DNA from 2 places in the Lysinibacillus sp. GW823-FHT06C08 genome. Region 1 is predicted to be linked to the other one. Evidence: riboswitches for the same ligand, from Rfam matches in the RefSeq annotation. Region 1 holds a riboswitch; the other holds the start of a gene.

What was found. Region 1 has a riboswitch for FMN ahead of AC1Q6O_RS04620 (ECF transporter S component). Riboswitches for the same ligand answer to the same signal wherever they lie in the genome.
Region 2: it holds a riboswitch for FMN, as region 1 does, so the genes downstream of both, ribE (riboflavin synthase) here and AC1Q6O_RS04620 (ECF transporter S component) in region 1, are expected to answer to the same signal.

Annotation. Positions count from the first base shown of each region.
Region 1 is NZ_JBXAHN010000001.1:988,542-998,588, reverse strand. It holds gene AC1Q6O_RS04665 (DUF418 domain-containing protein) at 1-421, opposite strand, end outside; gene AC1Q6O_RS04660 (Parvovirus coat protein VP1-like protein) at 605-868, shown strand; gene AC1Q6O_RS04655 (GNAT family N-acetyltransferase) at 904-1,674, opposite strand; gene AC1Q6O_RS04650 (GNAT family N-acetyltransferase) at 1,809-2,315, shown strand; gene AC1Q6O_RS04645 (pyridoxamine 5'-phosphate oxidase family protein) at 2,428-2,853, opposite strand; gene AC1Q6O_RS04640 (AraC family transcriptional regulator) at 3,032-3,895, opposite strand; gene AC1Q6O_RS04635 (hypothetical protein) at 4,510-4,707, opposite strand; gene glnA (type I glutamate--ammonia ligase) at 4,785-6,119, opposite strand; gene AC1Q6O_RS04625 (sodium-dependent transporter) at 6,311-7,657, opposite strand; gene AC1Q6O_RS04620 (ECF transporter S component) at 7,836-8,423, opposite strand; FMN riboswitch at 8,643-8,830, opposite strand; gene AC1Q6O_RS04615 (RNA polymerase subunit sigma) at 8,984-10,047, opposite strand, start outside.
Region 2 is NZ_JBXAHN010000001.1:1,275,853-1,280,776, reverse strand. It holds gene AC1Q6O_RS06000 (spore germination protein) at 1-418, opposite strand, end outside; gene ribH (6,7-dimethyl-8-ribityllumazine synthase) at 569-1,036, opposite strand; gene ribB (3,4-dihydroxy-2-butanone-4-phosphate synthase) at 1,058-1,672, opposite strand; gene ribE (riboflavin synthase) at 1,700-2,338, opposite strand; FMN riboswitch at 2,586-2,711, opposite strand; FMN riboswitch at 2,830-2,955, opposite strand; gene AC1Q6O_RS05980 (ABC-F family ATP-binding cassette domain-containing protein) at 3,067-4,692, opposite strand.

The DNA.
Region 1 (10,047 bases):
ATTTACAAATTGTTGAAATTTTCGCAGAGTAAAATGGTAGCAATAAAAATCCAATAACTGCATAGATAGCTAAGATTGAACCCCAAAACAGGAAAATATGAATGATACCAATAATCAATAATGCAACTAAACGTCTTGCAAAGCGTCGTTTTGGTTTATCCCCACGAGCTTCTGCCCGAGAAGCAAAAATATAAAAACCAACACCGAATAGGAATGAAAAGATTGAAAAGAATTTCTTTTCAATAAAGATATCAATAAGTGAATCGATCACTCCATTGATGCCACTATAATCAGGCATAGGGCCGCCCTCTATTATGACCTGATAGGCGCCTACATTAATAAATAAAATACCAAATAATGCTAATCCTCGAATAATGTCCAAGGAAAGAATTCGTTCTTTTTGTGTAACGGATGGATTCATGTTCAAATAACTCCTTATCTTTTATGCTATAGCTAGCATAACTCTTCATCCTTACAACTATTTTTTTTTAAGCTTACAGGAACCTTACAAATCAAAAGATTAACTTTATAGTTTTTTATCCGATTCTCCCGAAAAAAATAACATATTTTATAGTAAGAACATAGTAGAAAAGAGGTTTCTCCGATGAAAAGAAATCGCAAATTTGGTTTTTGTTACCCGGGCTATCGATACTGTGGACCTGGTTGCTCGGGACCAGGTGAACCCACAAATGCTGTGGATAGTTGCTGTAAACAACATGATGAATGTTATGATCGTTACGGTAGCATAAGATATTGTGATGAACTATTTCAGAAATGCCTCAGACCTCACATGCATGCACCCAATAAGATGGCGAGAGATGCAAGACTATTCAATCGGGTATTCGAACTACGTAATCGATTCTTTTAACAATGAAGCTCACGTTATGTTGAAAACAGCGTGGGCTACTTTTTTGTATAAATCGCATATTTCTGTGGACCCATAAAGCCAAGCTTTGTCCCTAAATAAATGGATGCTGTATTGGAGATATCACAATCCCAGCAAGGCTTTAGCTCGTTGGCCAAACAATGATTGATAAATGTTGTCGCGATCAAACTAGCCAATCCCTGACCTCTATAATTCGAATCTGTCATAATATCAATTTCAGCATAGTCATTTGATTTAAAAATAGAAACGGCTTCACTGACGATTTGCTCCTTATGTATTAGACAAAAGCCAAAACCATTTGTCAGGAAATTAGCCGTAGAATCCCAATATTCATCATAGTAAGCACATGTAAACTCCATTGCGTTATTTATATGATGTTGAGTAATTGGCATGACCTCAAAATTGGATACTTCTTGCTTCTCCTTCCCACCATACAAGCTTTTATCAAATGTAAAGGTATAGCGTTCTAATTTTCTAAGCTGCCCATTTACAAGTTGTTCAATTTTAGTATTCCATTGCTCTGAATAAGAAAATAAGGTAAAGCGCTTCCCTTGCTCTACAGATTGCTCGAGGCAAATGGCAAGCTGACGGTCAAACTCAGTTGTAGTTGAATCACCATATACAAAATAAATTCCTGATTTTGTATGTATTAGGAGCGTTTGAAAAGTAGCTGTATCTGCATAGACTGTCCCTTCTATTAATTGATCAAGAATACTATAAACAAATGTTGGAGCCCTTAGAATGTTTTGTTTAATGATTGGATAATGATTCGCTGTAACTTTTATCACGACGTTTCCCCCTTTTATTGGCATTAAGCACCTTATATTTTATAATAAAATATAGATCTAGTTGAAGGGACTGAATGATGCACAGATAGCAATATTTTTCATCCAACACCATTAAAATCTTGGAGGTAAAAGTATTGATTGAATGTATGGACACGGAAAGATTATTATTACGAAAAGTGGCTAGTGCTGATGCTAAAAGTTTATGGGCGATTTGGTCAGATCCTGCTGTGACCAAATTTATGAATATCTCAAACTTTACACACGAAGAACAGGCGCTGGAAATGATTGAATTACTCAATCAATTAGCTAATGAACATAGGGCCATTCGCTATTCTATCATTGAAAAGATAGGCAATTGTATCATTGGCTCCTGTGGATTTAATAACGTAGATTTCGATAAAGCTACCGCAGAAATTGGCTATGACTTGGCGAAGACTCATTGGGGCAAGGGCTACGCCACAGAAGCTATTATCGCTTTAATCGATATTGCTTTTACACATTTGGAGATGAAGACAATTGTAGCAAAGGTCGATGCCGCGAATATTAATTCCATCAAAGTCTTGCAGAAATTGAATTTTATTTTGCAGGGCTATGATAGCAATGAAGAAAATTTACAAGTATACACACTATGTAAAAGGTAATATAGAAAGCTAAGAATGGTTATCTAACCATTCTTAGCTTTCTGCTTAGTGATACATGCCGTTATTAATTTTCCCCGTCAACTTTTCTATTTGTACTTCGAATAACTCTATTTTAGGCATAATTGGATAGCCCTCTTTTTTCAAATGTCCATTCAGGATTACCGTATTTCTCTAAAAGCGCATCAAAGAGCCATTCCTTCCTTGACTCCTCTTCAATTCTTACAACTTGTCCAAATAGTACTACACTTTGGTAGACAAGTGCAGATTGACAAGCATATTTTTCCCCTGAGTGTAAATCGCCCATTTCACTTACTTCTATACTGATTTTAGGGTTTTGTTTAATATTGGACCAAAAATGGCTTTCTCGCATATTACAGATATGCAAATAAAGTTTATCATTTCTCTCATACACATAAACAAATGGAATCACATAAGGATATCCTTCTTCATCAACCGTCGCAACATGTGCTACTTTCCCCATCTTTAAAAATTGCAGTACTTCATCATGAGAAATTTCTACCCATTTGTTTTGAATCATACCCCTTATCTTATTTTAACCCCCACATCTAAATATGGAACGATTAAAAAAAAATCGTTCATTCTAAACATATATATATTTTACATCTTTGTGACACCTAAAAAAAGGATATTTTTTCTTTCAACAATAAGTAAAGCCAAGAATGCATTTGTTTAGCATTCTTGGCTTTACTTTATCGTTATTTAATTGGAATCCAAATTTCTGAGTATGAATCAGGACTATATGCATCTTCTTCAGGGTACACCTCAAGCTCCGCTGTTCCTGCTGGCTCATATGGATTGGATGGGAACCATTCTGAATATATTTGTTTCCACGTATTTTGCATGGCATCTGGCATAGGGCCATGTACCTCAAATACAACCCATTTTGATGCAGGCACTTCCATTGTTAATAGATCTTCTCCTACATCCCCTTCATGATTTGTAGCAATCCAATAATCAATGAACCCCTGTTGTCCTTGGCTTGTATTAGGTACACATACGCCCAGTACCCCATTGATATTGCCATTATTTAATTGATATAGATGGTGATCGAAGGCACTCTCATTGATTTCCTGCCAGAATAATGGTATTTCTCGAGTATTCTCTCCATCTTGGCAGTTGTACGTTCTTTTTACCCCAACAACTTGAAACTTGTCTTTTTCTACGATTTTATACTTCATTGGTTCTGCTCCCTTCAAGCTTACCTGTATAACCAGGCGATTGTATGATTGTAATGGTCCTTGCTTCTTTCTCGCTTCACTCGGCGTTACATAATGCTGTTTACGAAACGCTTTTGTAAAGGCTTCAGGAGTTTCATAGCCATATTTGTAGGCGAGATCGATTATTTTTTGATCTGTATCCATTAATTCCTGAGCTGCTAATGTTAATCTCCTCCGTCTTAAATAATCCGCAATCGACATATCCGTTAAAATCGCAAACGTTCGCTGAAAATGAAAGACAGATGAATTAACCTCCTGTGCAATTTGTTCAATGGTTATGTTTTCTAATAAATGATCCTCCATAAAATTAATGGCTTTTTGAATCGACTCAATCCAACTCATTGCTCTCACTCCCTGATAACATCTTAAAATAGTTCATGCTTTCCAGCCTGTCTTTTTATGCTAACTTTGGACAGGTATGTGTAGAAGCAGTTTTTCATCACTAACACTCCTTCTATTTTCGTTACTTTACATACGATTTTCGCTCTTTCTCCACTAAAATCCATTGTACTAACTATCAAAAAATATCGAAAAATAACCATTATATTTATAATAACGGACAAGGCCTTTATTGTCCTTAAATCAAGGATAGTCAACATCGTATCTTACCAAAGGAGGAAGAAAAGACTTAGGCTATGCCTTCAGATGAAAAGGAGGCAATGGGAAATTTCCAAGCATGTTGTAATCATGAAGTATACGAAGAATTAGGCTACAGGTAGTATTGATGATAAATCTAATGCAGCTGTAGAAGTCAGTTACTTTGAAGCCATCATAATTGGCGGACAAATGACCCTTCTTAATCTTGAATAAATTAATGTACGATATCGCATGGCAATCTAAAGATGATGTTGCACGACTACCATTGACATTCCCAGAAGATCGACCATTTCTCTTATCTTTATTTCCATAAAAAAAAGTCACGTCTTCTCGACATGACCATCCTTTTACATATAAATTTAATGGCTACTCTCGTCTGGATGTTGATAAATAATTAAGGCAGAATGGATGACCGTTTGTTCTCCGATATAAAGGGTATTGTATTTGATATCAAGTATGAAAAAGTAACTTAAATCTAATAAAGCCCGATTAATATCATGTTCAAATTGCACAATATCGTTGTTTTGAATTGTCACAACTTGAGTCGTTTGTGTCATTGCCCACACCCCTTTTCTTTAATAAAGGGTATGAAAGTCAGTATAAAAATATTGGAGCTTTTTAGCTCCAATATTTTTTAGTACATCGTTAAATATTCCTCACGCTCCCAGTTATGGACCCGTGTGCGGTATTTATCCCATTCGATTTCTTTGGCAACATTAAACTTTTCATAAATATGATCACCTAGAGCATCTCGTACAACTGAATCCATTTCTAATTCAATTAACGCATGTTCTAATGAAGAGGGTAAGCTATCAATGCCATTTAATTCACGCTCTGGACCTGTCATTTTATAAATATTTCGATCTACCGCTGCTGGAGGCGTTAAATCCTTGCGTATGCCATCAAGCCCCGAAGCCAAGATCACAGCCATTGCTAAATAAGGATTCGCCGCTGGATCCACTGAACGTAATTCAACACGTGTTGATAATCCTCTAGCTGCTGGTATACGAATAAGTGGTGAACGGTTTTGAGCAGACCAAGCAACATAGCATGGGGCCTCATAGCCTGGGACTAATCGTTTATAAGAATTAACAAGTGGATTCGTAATTGCCGTAAATCCGTGTACATGCTGGATGATTCCTGCCATAAAGCTACGAGCTGTTGCACTTAATTGAAGTTCTGCGTGTTCATCATAAAATGCATTTTTATCCCCTTCAAATAATGATAGATTAAAATGCATACCAGAGCCGTTAACTCCGAATAATGGCTTCGGCATAAATGTTGCATGTAGCCCATGCTGTGCAGCGATTGTTTTTACGACTAATTTAAATGTTTGAATATTGTCGCATGCTTCAATGGCACTAGCATATTTAAAATCAATTTCATGCTGTCCAGGTGCTACTTCATGGTGAGATGCCTCAATTTCAAAGCCCATCCCTTCTAGCTCTAAAACAATATCCCGACGACAATTCTCTCCTAAATCTGTCGGAGCTAAGTCAAAATAACCTCCGCTGTCATTTAGCTCAAGTGTCGGATGCCCCTTTTCATCCAGCTTAAAAAGGAAAAATTCTGGCTCTGGGCCCAAGTTAAAGGAAGTGAAACCTAACTCCTCCATTTCCTTTAAAACGCGCTTTAAATTGGAGCGTGGGTCTCCTTCAAATGGTGACCCATCTGGCCTTGCAATATCGCATATAAGGCGTGCCACCTTACCTTTTTCAGCTGTCCAAGGAAAAATGACAAATGTATTGAAATCTGGTCTCAAGTACATATCAGACTCCTCTATACGTACAAAGCCTTCAATCGAAGAGCCATCAAACATAACCTTATTGTCTAAAGCTTTTTCTAATTGACTCACAGGTACTTCTACATTTTTAATCGTTCCTAATATATCAGTAAATTGTAGGCGAATAAACTTCACATTTTCTTCCTTTACTCGGCGTATAATACCTTCTTTTGTATAATGTTTCATTTTCCACCACTCCAATGTAAATTTAGTTAACACATTTTTTATAACTGCTTTTAAAATACATCATTTTATTGTTATTAGCAATATGTATGTAAAGTTTTATAACATCGTTTTTTTAGAATATATTTATCTTGAATTTCGATACATAAAAAAGGCGTACCCATTTACTAAATGGATACACCTTATATATATTTTTAAAATTGAAATAGCATATTAACGAATACTACGAGTATGACAGCAGGTACTATGATTAACATTAACATCCTGTAAATCGCATAATACCCCTGCCCCATCTGGCTTCCCATTAGCAGTTCTCTTTTCACAAATTCCTTATCCACTACATATGCAATAAAAATCGCAATGGACAAGTTACCCAATGGCAGCATTAAGTTTGATACTAAAAAGTCAGTTGCATCAAAAATATTCTTCCCAAAAACCGATACATCCGCTAGCAGGCTAGAGGAAAGGGATGCTGGGATGGCCGCAAGAAAGACGACTATACCTAGGCAAGAAGTCCATACGAGACGAGACTTCTGACTATTTTCCATAAATGCCGCAACAATAATTTCGTATAAACTAAACGAGGACGTTAATGTGGCAAATAAGAATAATAATAAAAACATCGCTAAAAATACTTCCCCAAATGGCATTTGGCTAAATGCTGTCGGTAACACCATAAATAACAAGCCTGGCCCAGCTGCCGGCTCTAAATCAAAAGCAAAAACGACCGGGAAGATAGCTAGTCCAGCTAAAAATGAAACAAGTACCGTTAGCATAACGACGGAGCCTGCTGAATTCGGTAAACTCACATCTTTTTTGAGGTAGGAACTATATGTAACAAGGCAAGAAAATCCAACGGCTAACCCAAAGAAGGATTGCCCTAAAGCTTCTAATAAGGCTTTTCCGGTAATATTTGAAAAATCAGGCCATAAAAAGAATTTTACCCCGTCCATGGCGCCATCTAATGTGACAGCACGTATCACTAGGACAATGAACATAATAAAGAGCAATGGCATCATCCATTTATTCGCCTTTTCAATACCATTTTGGACACCTAACGAAATAACAAGTACGTTTGCTAATGTAAACAAAGCCAAACCTACAATTGTAATCCAAGGTGTACCAATTATCTTTCCAAATAGTTCTCCAGGATCAATAGCCGGATCAATGACAGCACCCGCTACGCCTAGCCCACTATAAATAAAAATCCAGCCACCGACAACGCTATAAAATGTTAGTAATAAAAAACATCCGAGAACACCCATGCGGCCAATCCATGCCCATCCCTTTTTCGTAGGAGCAATTTTTTTATAGGCAGTAATTGCCTCTGACTGTGTACCTCGTCCTAAAATATATTCAGATAATAGCATCGGGAGCCCAATTAACAATGTAAACAATACAAAGATTAAGAAAAACGCCCCTCCGCCACTTTGTCCGGTTACATACGGAAGCTTCCAAATCGCTCCTAGTCCTATTGCAGCACCTGCTGATGCTAAAATAAATCCTAACTTACTAGACCACTGTCCTTTTTTTCCACTCATCTCTTCAAACTCCTCTAACTTTCTAAACTCTTCTCTAATTTTACATGAAATTATAGCTTTCGACTAGGTATTACTAAAAAAGAACTAGTTATACTTGGACAACCCATTACCTTTTTCTATTTTTTCTACATTTCGCCATAAAAAAGCCTCGAGTTCATCCCTCGAGGCTTAGTACATTTTATTTTGTTATATACATAGAACGCTGGCGGTCAATCCATTTACGCATTGTCGTAAATAATAACGCCATAATACCCGTTAATAAAATCCCTTTGACAATATTAAATGGTAAAATACCAGCGATAATCATTTTATAAAGTGAGTCACCTACAACAGGCTCCATTCCTAAGAAGTAAGTGTACATTGGTAAAAATACAGCATAGTTTAAAACACTCATTCCTACTGCCATCACAACTGTTCCTATTGCTAAACCTCCAACAAGACCAGCGATTGTTTTAAATCGATTAAAAATAAAGCTTACTGGCAAGATGAATAAAATACCTGTTACAAAATTGGCCATATGCCCTACCGGAACGCCTGTTGGAGTGCCTGAGAAAATCCAATCCAACACATTTTTAAACAATTCTACTAAAATACCAGCTACAGGTCCCATTGTGATTGCTGCAAGCAAGGCAGGCATATCACTGAAATCCACTTCCAAAAATGCTGGGAATGGCGGAATTGGGAAATTAAAAAGCATTAATAAAAATGAAATACTGCTCAGCATCCCAATCGTAATAAACGATTGAAGTTTGACATTTTTCTTCATAGAAAACTCTCTCCTCTTTGCTGATTCAATCTCGCAAGAAGAAAGGTGACGATCTTTCAATTGTTTCATGAAAAAACCCTTATGCGTTTAATAAAGCATAAGGGAGAAAGGCATAACGAATAAGCGTCCTCATCAACTAATTTTTGAGCACAGTTTAATAAAACATACAAAAAAGCGCTCGGTCATAGTTCATTTCATGACAATGAATGACGATCGTACCTTCATCTTCTCCCATCCAGACTTTAACTGTCGGCCTTGGAATTTCACCAAGTCAGCCATGCGAAAATTCGCACAGGTCGCGGGCTGAAGAGTTTAACATAAATCAAGCGAGCTAATGAATATATTCACTAGCGATTTATGACTCTATTACCGCCGGTCGGGATTTTCACCCTGCCCCGAAGATGAATCATATTATTTTATACTACAGCTTTACTATAATGAATTACGAAGTAAAAGTAAATAGTTCTGCTCAAAAAATCCGATTAAATTGCTATGTTTTATAAATAGAAAAGGCACTCCCGCCATACAGGAATGCCTCTCTTGTTTTTTTCTTCCTTCGACTATGGTAAAAATTGTTTATTTGGTCCCACTGGCTTTGGTAAATAACCCTTCAAATCAAAGCCTTCCCAGCTTTCTTGCACAACATTATCTAAAAGGAGCTGTTGATTAAAGCTAGCAGCAGTTAACATCATGGCCTCAATTAATTGAGTAGCTCGTATTGGTTCCATAGATGTTAAATCAAGCGGAATATCAAAAGTAACAACGACACCTTCCGCTTGTTCAGTGACTGTGTATGTTACATTTTCAGGCACTACGGATGTATAGACATCATCATTTTTATTTTTCATCAGTGTAAGTGCCTCTGTGACTGTCTCAAAAGATTGACGGAAATCTGGTGATAAATATTCTGCACCATTGGAATCATGGTACAAGTAATAATTATAGTGCTTTGCATTCGTTAAGGACATTCCTTGACTTGGCTCACCTTCTTGAGAAAACTCATACGGGGTTCCATCTTCATTTTGGATTTCCACTTCGGTGTATTCAGAGTCCGAGAATGTGTCTTCCATTGTGCCTTTATATTCATTTACTGCAGCAGAGGCAACATCATAGTCATTCCCCTTTGGCAAGACATGGATAAGCTTATCATCCTTTTCCTTCAGCTCACCTTTATAAGGATGATACTCTGTAAACCCTTTGGCCTCCTCGTCAATTTGAGGAGCATACTTTTCATATATCCGTAAGGTAGAAGGCTTCTCTTCTCCAAAATCCGTAGCCACACGTTCATTTGGAATCACATACGTCATAGGAACACTTTCCGCATCACGCCCTGCCAAACCAATACGGAATACGACAGCATCTTTTACATCCTCCTCATAGACAGATGTACGTAAAGATAAAATGCGCTCATGTTCCGCAACAATACTTTTGGAATCCAGCATTTCATCCTGCGTGGCCGCTTCCTTTGCTGCTGAATCCTCTTGCATCGTCGAAAACTGAGCCGTTTCAGGCATACTCGCTTGATCTTTTTGCTCACCTTGATTGTTCTTCAATATTGTGCCAACTAGTATTGTTAGCACAAAGACTGCGGCTACACTCATATAAATCTGCATATTACGTACTT
Region 2 (4,924 bases), 280 kb from region 1:
CATCTTCAATAAAATCATCTCTTGGTCCTTTTACAACTAACTCAAGCGTTGTTTCCCCCGGCTCACGATTAGGTCTATTTGAAATATCACTGGAATAAATCAAATGATCTTCCTCAAAATATAATAAGACATGGCCTTTGTAGACTCTTGTAATCATATCCTCTTTCTTAGTGACCTTTTGTAAATAGGGCACATGAAGATGCTGTTCAATTAGCTCCTCTAACGTTTCATCAGAACCACAGTTAAATAAGGATTGAACACGTTCGACCACAACCGTTTGAAGGAGTTCTTCGTCTATCATAGCATCACAGGTTATCATATGGACTGTATGTTGCTGAAATTTATACTGTTGGAATATTATATCAGCAGAGCGTTGAAATAGTGATTTCAACATTTTCAAATTCATCATTTGTTCCATTGAAATACTTCTCATCTCCTACTGAGCCTGCTCAAATTTAGTACATTTATGAAAACTACGACATGTAATAAATATACTTAGGCATATTTTTCCCATGGACATAAAAATTATTCAAGAAACAAATACTGTGATAACCTATTCAGAATGTTCTTAGCCAATCATTTTTTGTAGATTAGCCATCTCAATTGCCGATATCGCGGAATCATAGCCTTTATTACCTGATTTTGTTCCCGCACGCTCAATCGCCTGTTCAATATTTTCTGTTGTAACAATACCGAAAATAACTGGTACATTGGTCGTTAAGGATACATTCGCAATTCCTTTTGCCGACTCATTACACACATAATCATAATGTGTTGTAGAACCACGAATAACAGTCCCTAAACCAATAATGGCATCATATTTCTTTGTCTCTGCTAATTGTTTCGCAATAAAAGGCACTTCAAAAGCTCCTGGCACCCATGCAACATCAATAGATGCTTCATCTACACCGTGTCTTTTTAATCCATCCATTGCACCATCTAATAATTTGCTTGTAATAAACTCATTGAATCGACCTACGACTACCGCAATTTTTAAATCCGTCCCAATTAATTGTGCTTCAAATGTTTGACCCATTTTTTAAAATCTCCCTCGTTATTAGTTTGTTGTAAATGATTGACTGCGATAAGTGGCTAACGCCTCAATGGAAATCATTTTTAATCCATGATGTGCTGCATACTTTGTCAATTCATCAAAGCGCATCATGTGACCATCGTCCCCCATAATTTCACAAATCACTCCAGCAGGAATACTGTGACAAAGCTTAGCTAAATCAATGCTCGCCTCCGTATGGCCCCTTCGCTCTAAGACACCATTATCCTTTGCGATTAGTGGAAAAATGTGTCCTGGTCGACGAAAATCAGTTTTTTTCGCCTGAGATCCCAACATCTTTTGTATGGTGAATGCCCGCTCAAAGGCACTAATCCCCGTTGTTGTGTCCATATGATCGATACTTACGGTAAATGCTGTTTGATGGTTATCCGTATTGTGCTGAACCATTGGGTGCAGATCTAACTGATGTGCTAGCTTCTGCGAAATCGGCGTACAAATTAGACCTTTTCCATAAGTCGCCATAAAGTTGATCGTTTCCGGAGTAATAAATTCAGCAAGCGCTAGAAGATCCCCCTCATTTTCCCGATCCTCATCATCCACTACGATGATTATTTTCCCTTGCTTTAAATCCTCTATGGCATCTTCAATTGCATGTAGCACTATTTTTCATCTCCTCATTATGTGATTTTAAAAACCATGTCGTGCTAAATAATCTCTTGTAATCATTGACTTGCCTTGCTCATTTTTCAATTCGTTTAAAATATATTTACCGACTAAATCTGTTTCAATATTGACGAAAGCGCCTACTTTTTTCATACCTAAAATCGTTTCCTTGTAAGTATGAGGAATCAGTGAAATCGTGACCTGCTTCGTTTCAACATGAAAGATTGTTAAGCTTGTGCCATCAATCGTTACGGAGCCCTTCGGAATACAGAAACTTGTTAGTTCCTCAGACAATTCGATATCAATATAAACCGCGTTGGCCACCGGACGTTTTCGTAAAATCTTCCCAACACCATCGACATGACCAGCAACAAAGTGACCCCCAAATCGCCCATTAGCAGGCATCGCACGCTCCAAATTAACCGGATCCCCTATTGTCAGCTGATGTAAATTTGTAGCTTTGACGGTTTCAGGCATAACATCCATCGTAAGCTCTCGATTCGTAAAATGAGTAACCGTTAAACAAACACCATTGACCGCTATACTATCCCCTAACCCCACATCTTCAGCAACTTTCGATGATTGAACCGTAATTTTCATACTGTTCTTATTGATTTGCAAGGCTTTAATAGTGCCAATATCCTCCACAATACCTGTAAACATTTCTTCACCTGCTTTCACACTGATCTTACGTAGCTTCTATCCGTGGCTTTTGGGTTTCTATCCGTCACTCTTGAGCTTCTATCCGTCACTTTTGGGTTTCTATCCACCACTCTTGAGCTTCTACCCGTCTCCCTTCTTAAAGCTCATATAAAAAGAAAAACCCCTTTGACAAAGGGGTTTTGGGAGTATAAGACATCAATAAATAAGCCTATTTGGATATACATTTTTTCCATAGACTAGTATCTTATTTGTTCTTCTCCCATCCAGACTATCACTGTCGGTTTTGGATTTGCACCAAATCAGCTTGCGCTCACGGACTTTGAATTGCTTCATCACCGCCGATTGGGAATTTCACCCTACCCCGAAGAACATCTTCTATTCAATTGATTGGCTAAATAAAAAAACTTCCCAACATACTTGCGGGAAGTCGTGTCATAAATGCATAGTCAAATAGACCTTCTAAATTACATTGAATTTAAAAAGCTCGCACTTATACCCTTCTCCCATCCAGACTGTTACTGTCGGTTTTGGATTTGCACCAAATCAGCTTGCGCTCACGGACTTTGAATTACTTCATCACCGCCGATTGGGAATTTCACCCTACCCCGAAGGATCATTTTATTTAGCTAGTTCTTACGATAACACTATTTAATTATATTATCTATACTTCTGTCTGTAATTTTTAAAAAAGGGGCCACCTCTTGCTATATAGGTAGCCCCTAAATCCTTTAATGGCTTATTTTTTGAACATAATCATCATAATTTCCCGAAAAGGCCGTCATCCCAGTTGGTGATAATTCAAGCAATTTATTTGCTAGCTTATTAAGGAAATAACGATCATGAGAAATGCATAATAAGGTGCCGTCAAATTGCAATAGCGCCTCCTCCAAAACTTCCTTGCTAAATAAATCAAGATGATTGGTCGGCTCATCCATAATAAGCACATTGGCTTTTTGCAAAATAAGCTTTGCTAACGCTACACGCGCTTTTTCCCCGCCGCTAAGGGAGGCTATCTTTTTAAAAACATCCTCTTTCGTAAATAAAAAATTACCGAGTACTGACCGTATTCTTGCCTCTTCCATCGAAGGGAAAGTACTCCAAACCTCTTGTAATACCGTATTATTAGGATGTAATGTCTCTTGCTCTTGATCATAATAGCCGATTGTCACACCATTTCCCCATGCGATAACGCCACGGTCCGGAGACAATTCATGTAATAACGCCTTCAAAAGCGTTGATTTCCCAACACCATTTGGACCTACTAATGCGACCCGATCTCCTCTATCCAAGGAAAACTCAATATCTTGCAATAATATTTTCTTGCTATCTTCTAGCTGATAGGAGAGCACTACATCTTTTACCTTCAACACTTCTTTATGAGATCTCTTATCTGTAGCAAATGTCATTTGTGCGTGTTTTAGATCCTTCTGAGGCTTTTCAAGACGATCTATTCGTTCGAGCTGCTTCCTTTTGTTCTTAGCGCTTTTCGAGGAAGTAGCCATCGTAATATTCCGCTCAATATAATCCTCCATTTTGGCGATTTGCTGCTGTTGCATCGTATATTTCTTTTCCATTAATTCGCGATTTTTCACCTTGCTTTCCACATACTTAGAATAGTTACCGCTGTATGTTGTTCCATGGGTGCGTTCAATCTCATAAATTTCATTGACAAGGGCATCTAAAAAATAACGATCGTGCGAAATAACAATAATAGCACCCTGATAGCCACGTAAATAGCTTTCAAGCCAGTTTAAAGTCGCAAAATCCAAATGGTTAGTCGGTTCATCTAACAGCAATAAATCCGGCTGCTCTAGTAAAATTTTAGCAAGTGCCAGTCTAGTTTTCTGTCCACCACTTAATGATTCGATAAGAGTGTTTGTCGGGATGCTACCAAAGCCCATTCCATTTAACATACTATTTATTTTTGCCTCGACATCATAGCCACCTTGCTGTGAAAACCAATCTGATTTGCTGGCATATATCTTCATTACCTGTTCCAGCTTTTCGGGGTTATTGATGCAGGAAGGCTCACCCATCTGCATTTCCAGCTCTCGAAGTTCCTTTTCAGCCTCTTGAAGCTCAGTAAATGCCCCAAGCATTTCAGTCCAAATCGTATGTTCTGGCTGTAACCCACTATCTTGTCGCAAATAACCTAGCTTCATTCCCTTGCCTATAAAAATGTCGCCTTCATCATAGGGAAGATCCCCTGTAATGATCTTTAGTAGCGTTGATTTTCCTGCCCCATTTACACCTATAAGTCCAATCCGATCGCCACGTTCCATTTTCATGGTTATCTTTGAAAGAATCGGATCTCCCAAGTAGCTCTTACTAATTCCATTTAATTGAAGTATCATTTTTTCAATCTCCTTATTTATTTTATCCATTACTACTAAGCGAATTGCTCAAGAAATAAATGGACATATAAGGTTACACATCACTTTTCACTCCTTTCAAACAAACACAAAAAAGGCGCCGTCATAAAACGGCACCTTACAAACATCCCTATGAGAAAAAGGGCATGTTAAATTTTATAATTAAACAAAAAAAGCGCCGTTACGAACCGGCGTCTAGCAATCTATACATCCC